2 regions of the Streptomyces sp. NPDC033221 genome follow, and region 2 is predicted to be linked to the other one. Evidence: riboswitches for the same ligand, from Rfam matches in the RefSeq annotation. Region 2 holds a riboswitch; the other holds the start of a gene.
What was found. A riboswitch is a leader RNA that binds a small molecule or an ion and turns the genes downstream of it on or off. The one in region 2 is predicted to bind glycine.
Positions count from the first base shown of each region.

Region 1 (3,398 bases), on a different contig from region 2:
GGCGGTGCGGGCGGTGGGGGAGCGGCTGCGGCGCGACATCAGACGCCGGACGGGGCTGACCGGGTCGGTGGGGCTGGCCGGGGTCAAGATGCTGGCCAAGATCGCTTCCGAGCAGGCCAAGCCGGACGGAATCGTGGTCATCGAGCCGGGCACGGAGCGGGAACTGCTCGGCCCGATGACGGTGCGCACGCTGCCCGGCGTCGGCCCGGCCACGGCCGAGACGCTGCGCCGGTCGGGCATCCACACGGTCGCCGAGACGGCGGAGGCGGGCGAGGCGGAGCTGGTACGGCTGCTGGGCAAGGCGCACGGCGCCGGGCTGTACGCGATGGCGCTGGGCCGCGACGAGCGGCCGGTGGTGGCCGAGCGGGACGCGAAATCCATATCGGTCGAGGACACCTTCGAGGTGGACCTGACGGACCGGACGCGGGTGCGGGCCGAGCTGACGCGGCTGGCCGACCGGTGTGTGCAGCGGCTGCGGGCCGCCGGGCGCTCCGGCAGGACCGTCGTGATCAAGGTGCGTAACTACGACTTCTCGACGCTGACCAGGTCGGAGACGCTGCGCGGGCCCACGGACGACCCCGGCGTGGTGCGGGAGGCCGCGGCGCGGCTGCTGGACCTGGTGGACACGACGGGCGGCGTACGGCTGCTGGGCGTGGGGGTGACCGGCCTCGCGGACTTCACGCAGGAGGACCTGTTCGCCCAGCTGGCGACGGAGAAGGCCGCCGAGGAGGAGGCCGAGCGGGAGCGCCGGGCGGCCGACGAGGCCGCGCGGATGGCCGCCGACGAGCCCGAGCGGCCCCGGCGGTGGCTCCCCGGGCTTGACGTGCTGCATGAGGACCACGGGGCAGGGTGGGTGCAGGGGAGCGGCGTCGGCCGGGTGACCGTACGGTTCGAGCAGCCGTGGACCGGGCCCGGGCGGGTCCGCACGTTCCCGGTCGAGGACCCGGCGCTGCGGCCCGGCGAGCCGCTGCCGCTGGTGGGCGGTCCGCCGGACGGGTGGCGGGACGGACTGCCCGGTGGGCCGGGCGGCTCGGGCGACCGCGAGCCAGGGGAGCCGGGCGGTTCCGGTGACCGCGAGCCAAAGGCGACGGACGGGGTCGGTGCCGACGGCTTCAGGGAGCCGGACAGGCCTGGCCTCCACGCCGCCCCTGGGGAGCCGGGCGGACCCGGCGTTTCCGGTGATCGCGAGTCCCGAGAGCCAGGCGTACTCACGAGCCCCACTAGCCCCACGAGCCCCACGAGCCGCGAGAGCCGCACGAGCCGCGAGAGCCGGGCAAGCCGCGTGCCGGAGGAGGAGCCCGGCGGCCTCGTGGCTCCGCCGCCCGGTGGTCAGTCCTCGGTGCCGGCCACCCGCCCGAACTCCGTGTCGGCGGGCGCGGCGTCCGACCCGGGCACGGGATCGGGGGCCGGGATGTCCAGACGGTAGTGGTGGTAAAGCTGTAGTTCCTGCTCCGGCGAGAGGTGGCGGCCCACCCCGAAGTCCGGCGCATCCCTGATCAGCCTGCGGTCGTAGGGGACGTGCAGCGCCTCGTCGACCAGGTCGCTGGGCTCCAGGGGCACGAACGCGTCCCGGCTGAAGATCCCGGTGCGTACGGCCGCCCATTCCGGTTCACCGGTCGCGTCGTCCAGGTACACCTCGTCGACGGTGCCGATCTTGGTTCCGTTCTTGTCGAACGCCTTGCGGCCGATCAAGCTGCGGGGATCGATATCGGTCTGCACGGTCCCTCCAAGTGGTCGCAACTGCCTTGTGACAACTACCAAACGGCACAATTCATGCCCCGGCCACTCGAAGGAACGTCCGTTCGCCGCGCTGGTAGGCTGGCGAACGGCTGCAGACCCCATGCGGGAGAGTCCTTCGTCGATCATGACGGAGGCGCCGAAGGAGCAACTCCTCCCCGGAATCTCTCAGGCTCACGTACCGCATGGACGAGGTCACTCTGGAAAGCAGGGCGGGCCACGGACGGGCACAGCGCCGGAAGCCCCTCCTCACCGACGGTGAAAGCCGGTGCCGCGTACGGGACCGGTGAAGCTCTCAGGTTGAGATGACAGAGGGGGAGGCCGTCCGGGCACCAGCGCCGTGGTGCCCCGCGTAGGTCGAAACGACCAGGAGGCCCCCGCAGATGACCACCAATCGCATCTCCCTGACCGAGCTGGAACGAGGTACCCCGTTCGAGCAGCGGCATATCGGCCCCGGTCCGGAGGCCCAGGCCAAGATGCTCGCGCAGGTCGGGTTCGGATCGCTGGACGAACTCACCGCGGCCGCCGTACCGGATGTGATCAAGAGCGCGGAGGTGCTTGGGCTGCCCCAGGGCCGTTCCGAGGCCGAGGTGCTGGCCGAGCTGCGGGCGCTCGCGGACCGTAACCAGGTGCTTGCTCCCATGATCGGGCTCGGCTATCACGGCACGTTCACCCCGCCGGTGATCCTGCGCAACGTGATGGAGAACCCTGCCTGGTACACGGCTTACACCCCGTACCAGCCGGAGATCTCCCAGGGCCGTCTAGAGGCGCTGCTCAATTTCCAGACCATGGTCGCCGACCTGACCGGCCTGCCGACCTCCGGTGCCTCCCTGCTGGACGAGGGCACGGCCGCCGCCGAGGCGATGGCCCTCGCGCGGCGCGTCGGCAAGGTCAAGCAGGGCGTCTTCCTGATCGACGCCGACTGCCTGCCGCAGACCGTCGCGGTGATCGAGACCCGCGCCGAGCCGACCGGCGTCGAGGTCGTGGTGGCCGACCTGTCCGAGGGCATCCCGGCGGAGGTGGCCGAGCGCGGCGTCTTCGGCGTGCTGCTCCAGTACCCCGGTGCCTCCGGCGCCGTACGGGACCCGCGGGCCCTCATCGAGCAGGTGCACGAGCTGGGCGCGATCGTCACCGTCGCCGCCGATCTGCTGGCGCTGACCCTGCTGACCTCGCCGGGCGAGCTGGGCGCCGACATCGCCGTCGGCACCACGCAGCGGTTCGGTGTCCCGATGGGCTTCGGCGGCCCGCACGCCGGATTCATGGCCGTACGGGAGAAGTTCGCCCGCAGCCTGCCCGGCCGCCTGGTGGGCGTCTCGGTGGACGCCGACGGCAACAAGGCGTACCGGCTCGCCCTCCAGACGCGTGAGCAGCACATCCGCCGGGAGAAGGCCACCAGCAACATCTGCACCGCGCAGGTGCTGCTCGCGGTGATGGCGGGCATGTACGCCGTGTATCACGGCCCGGACGGCCTCGCGGCCATCGCCCGCCGTACCCACCGCTACGCCTCCATACTGGCGGCGGGCCTGCGCGCCGGCGGCGTCGAGGTCGTGCACGGCGCGTACTTCGACACGCTGACCGTACGGGTGCCGGGCCGCGCCGCCGAGGCGGTCGCCGCGGCCCGCGAGGCCGGGGTCAACCTGCGGCTGGTCGACGCCGACCTG
Region 1 is NZ_JBVIQN010000029.1:9,552-12,949, forward strand. Features, by position in the region: partial or broken gene ACZ53K_RS30485 (DNA polymerase IV) at 1-1,036, shown strand, start outside; gene ACZ53K_RS30490 (PRC-barrel domain-containing protein) at 1,330-1,719, opposite strand; glycine riboswitch at 1,834-1,931, shown strand; gene gcvP (aminomethyl-transferring glycine dehydrogenase) at 2,121-3,398, shown strand, end outside.
Region 1: it holds a riboswitch for glycine, as region 2 does, so the genes downstream of both, gcvP (aminomethyl-transferring glycine dehydrogenase) here and gcvT (glycine cleavage system aminomethyltransferase GcvT) in region 2, are expected to answer to the same signal.

Region 2 (3,398 bases):
CAAGCCCCCGGTCCGCAACCAGAGCATCATCGTCGACGACATCAGCAGGCTGGCGGACGCCTCCACCGAGCTGGCCGAGAAGTCGGCCGACAGCCGCGGCCACTCCGTGGAGGTCAGGGCCGCCCGCACCCGCCTGGACACCGTCCTCGCGGACGCGCAGCGGATGGCGGACATGCTGAACGAGGACTCCGACCGGTCGGCTTCGGCCGACTCCGTCCAGCTGCGCCAGGCCTCGCAGAACCTGCGCACGCAGGTGGACGAGCTGGCCGCGTTCCGGGCCCCGGCGCCGGGAGAGTCCTCCGACGCCGTGAGCCTGACCGGTTCGGTGGCCCGGTCCGTCTCGGACATCTTCAAGATCCTGGGCATCGACAAGCTGCTCGGCGACCTGCGTCAGCAGCCGTCCGCCCAGCCCGCCACCCAGGCGGCCGACCGGCCCGCCCAGCCCGCCGCCGAGCCCGCGGCCGAGGCGGACGACCAGTCGGCGGCCCAGCCGAAGGCGCCGACCAGCGACCCGCAGCCGGCCGACGACGCGCCGCGGCAGCAGCCCGCCGCCCCGCAGCCGGCCGCCGAGGGCCGGCCGGCCGACGACGCGGCGAAGCAGCCCGGCGGCTCGCTGCTCAACTCCGTACTGTCGCTGCCGACGGTGCTGCTCAAGGCCCTGGGCCTTTAGATCGGCCCGGGGGCGTCCGGAGGAGGCGCGTATGCGGGAGATATGCCGAAGCTAGGACCGGTTCTGACGGGCCGTACGGAACATTCCGTACGGCCCGTCAGGTGTCCGGCATCACGGCTATCGCAGGAATTGCGGATATCGCGGGAATTGCGGATATCGCGGACATCAGGGAGCGTACGGCCGTCCGCGCCTCGGCCTCACTCGAAGCCGATCCGCCGCAACGCGCCCGCCGCGGGCCGGTCCAGCAGGACGGCCGAGGTGAAGCCCGCGGGGAGCCGGGCCGCCCGGGCGCGGGCGGCCAGCCGCCGTACCGCGCGCCGGTGCCGGGCGAAGGCGTAACCGGAGACCCCGCGGCCGCGTGAGCGCTGCCCGGACAGCGCGACCCCGGGCGGTACGTCCAGCAGCACCAGGTGCAGGCCGCGTCCGCCGCGCCGGGCCTCGCGCGCGAGCCAGCGACGTACCCACGCGAGCGTCCCGCAGTCGTGCACCACCACGCTCCGCCCCGACCGCAGCGCCTGCCGCAGCCCCCGGTAGTGGGCCGCCCTGACCAGTGGCCGGTAGAGCGCGTACGGGAACCGGCGCAGCCGGCCACGCTCCCAGCGCTCCCGTACGTCCTGCGAGTCCACGCGGTGCACCACCGCGCCCTGCTGGTCGTGGGCGGGCACCAGCCGGAGCATGAGCGTGCTCTTGCCGCTGCCCGGCAGGCCGGAGACGACCACCACGTCACCGGCCGTGAAGTGCAGTTCGGCCGCCTCGCGCGGGGCGCGTCCGTCCCTGAGGTCGACGACGTCCACCGCCGGCGCGTCCGGCGCGGCGGTCCGCGCCCGGCCGGGGCGGACCACCCCGAGCGGCAGCCGCCGGGGCCCCGGCACGGCGGCCGGGGCCGGCTCCGGGACACAGCCCGGGGGCACGCCTCCCGGACTTGTCGCGAATGCGGCTTGCCTGTGCACCGTGATCGCCCCTCCCGGTCCGGTGGTTCCGTCCCCTTACCCGCAGAGTGTCAAGAAAAGGTAATGCGCTTCAAGGAAACGGCACGATCCGTACAGTCCGCGGACACTGTTGTGACGCCCCTGCGAACACCGGTACGACCAGGGCTCCTGTATCCGGCGATCCCGTGCGATGATGTGCGCGCCATGTGCCGGACCGCACAGCTCCGTGTGCGTTCCTCGTACGGGTGCCACGCTCAGCCAATTGCATACCGGCCGCTTGAATCCGCGCGGGAGAGTCCCCGGCCGTCACGGCGGGGCGCCGAAGGAGCAAGTCCTCCCTTGAATCTCTCAGGCCCCGATACCGCGCGGGCGAGGCAGATCTGAAAAGCGGGCCGCCGTGGTGTGGCTCCACCCAAGGTGCAAACCGGGACCGGTGACGGCCTTCCGGTGAACCTCTCAGGTTCCGATGACAGATGGGGAGACCGTCTTGTCACCCATGCCCGGGAGCCCTCACCATGACCGAAGCCCCCCGCCGGACCGCGCTGGACGCGACGCATCGCGCGCTCGGCGCGACCATGACCGACTTCGCCGGATGGGACATGCCGCTGCGCTACGGCAGCGAGCGTGACGAGCACGTCGCCGTCCGTACCCGCGCCGGCCTGTTCGACCTCTCGCACATGGGCGAGATCACCGTCACCGGACCGCGCGCCGCCGACCTGCTGGACTTCGCACTCGTCGGCAACATCGGCGGCGTCGCCGTCGGCCGCGCCCGCTACACCATGATCTGTGACGCCGAGGGCGGCATCCTGGACGACCTGATCGTCTACCGCCTCGGCGAGACGGAGTACATGGTCGTCGCCAACGCCTCCAACGCCCAGGTCGTGCTGGATGCGCTCACCGAGCGGGCGAGCGGCTTCGAGGCCGAGGTACGCGACGACCGGGACGCGTACGCGCTGCTCGCCGTGCAGGGCCCGGAGTCCGGCGGCATCCTCAAGGGCCTTACGGACGCCGACCTGGACGGCCTGAAGTACTACGCCGGGCTGCCCGGCACCGTCGCCGGCGTGCCGGCGCTGATCGCCCGTACGGGATACACCGGTGAGGACGGTTTCGAGCTGTTCGTCCGCCCGGCGGACGCGGTCACCCTCTGGGAGGCGCTGACCGCGGCCGGTCAGGACGCGGGCCTGGTGCCGTGCGGCCTGTCCTGCCGGGACACGCTGCGCCTGGAGGCGGGCATGCCGCTGTACGGGCACGAGCTGACCACCGGCACCACCCCGTTCGACGCGGGCCTGGGCCGGGTCGTGAAGTTCGAGAAGACGACGAACGGCGGCGACTTCGTGGGCCGCGCCGCCCTGGAGACGGCCCGGGACCGCGCCGAGACCCGGCCGCCCCGCAAGCTGGTCGGTCTGATCGCCGAGGGCCGCCGCGTGCCGCGCGCCGGATACCCGGTCGTGGGCCCGGACGGCGCCGTGATCGGCGAGGTCACCTCGGGTGCCCCCTCGCCCACCCTCGGCAAGCCCGTCGCCATGGCGTACGTGGACGCCGCGCACGCCGCGCCCGGGACGGCCGGTGTGGCGGTGGACATCCGTGGCACCCATGAGCCGTACGAGGTCGTGGCGCTGCCCTTCTACAAGCGCCGGAAGTGACGCGCGTACCTCCGCCCGAGCCGTCTTTGCGTCTCACCTGTCAAGACCCCTGCAGCAAGCACGCCACCGCATCCAGGAGAATCAAGTCATGAACAACCCCCAGCAGCTGCGTTACAGCAAGGAGCACGAGTGGCTGTCGGCCGCCGAGGCGGGCGT
Region 2 is NZ_JBVIQN010000007.1:280,775-284,172, reverse strand. Features, by position in the region: gene ACZ53K_RS12125 (hypothetical protein) at 1-670, shown strand, start outside; gene ACZ53K_RS12120 (AAA family ATPase) at 868-1,581, opposite strand; glycine riboswitch at 1,878-1,973, shown strand; glycine riboswitch at 1,974-2,082, shown strand; gene gcvT (glycine cleavage system aminomethyltransferase GcvT) at 2,115-3,242, shown strand; gene gcvH (glycine cleavage system protein GcvH) at 3,331-3,398, shown strand, end outside.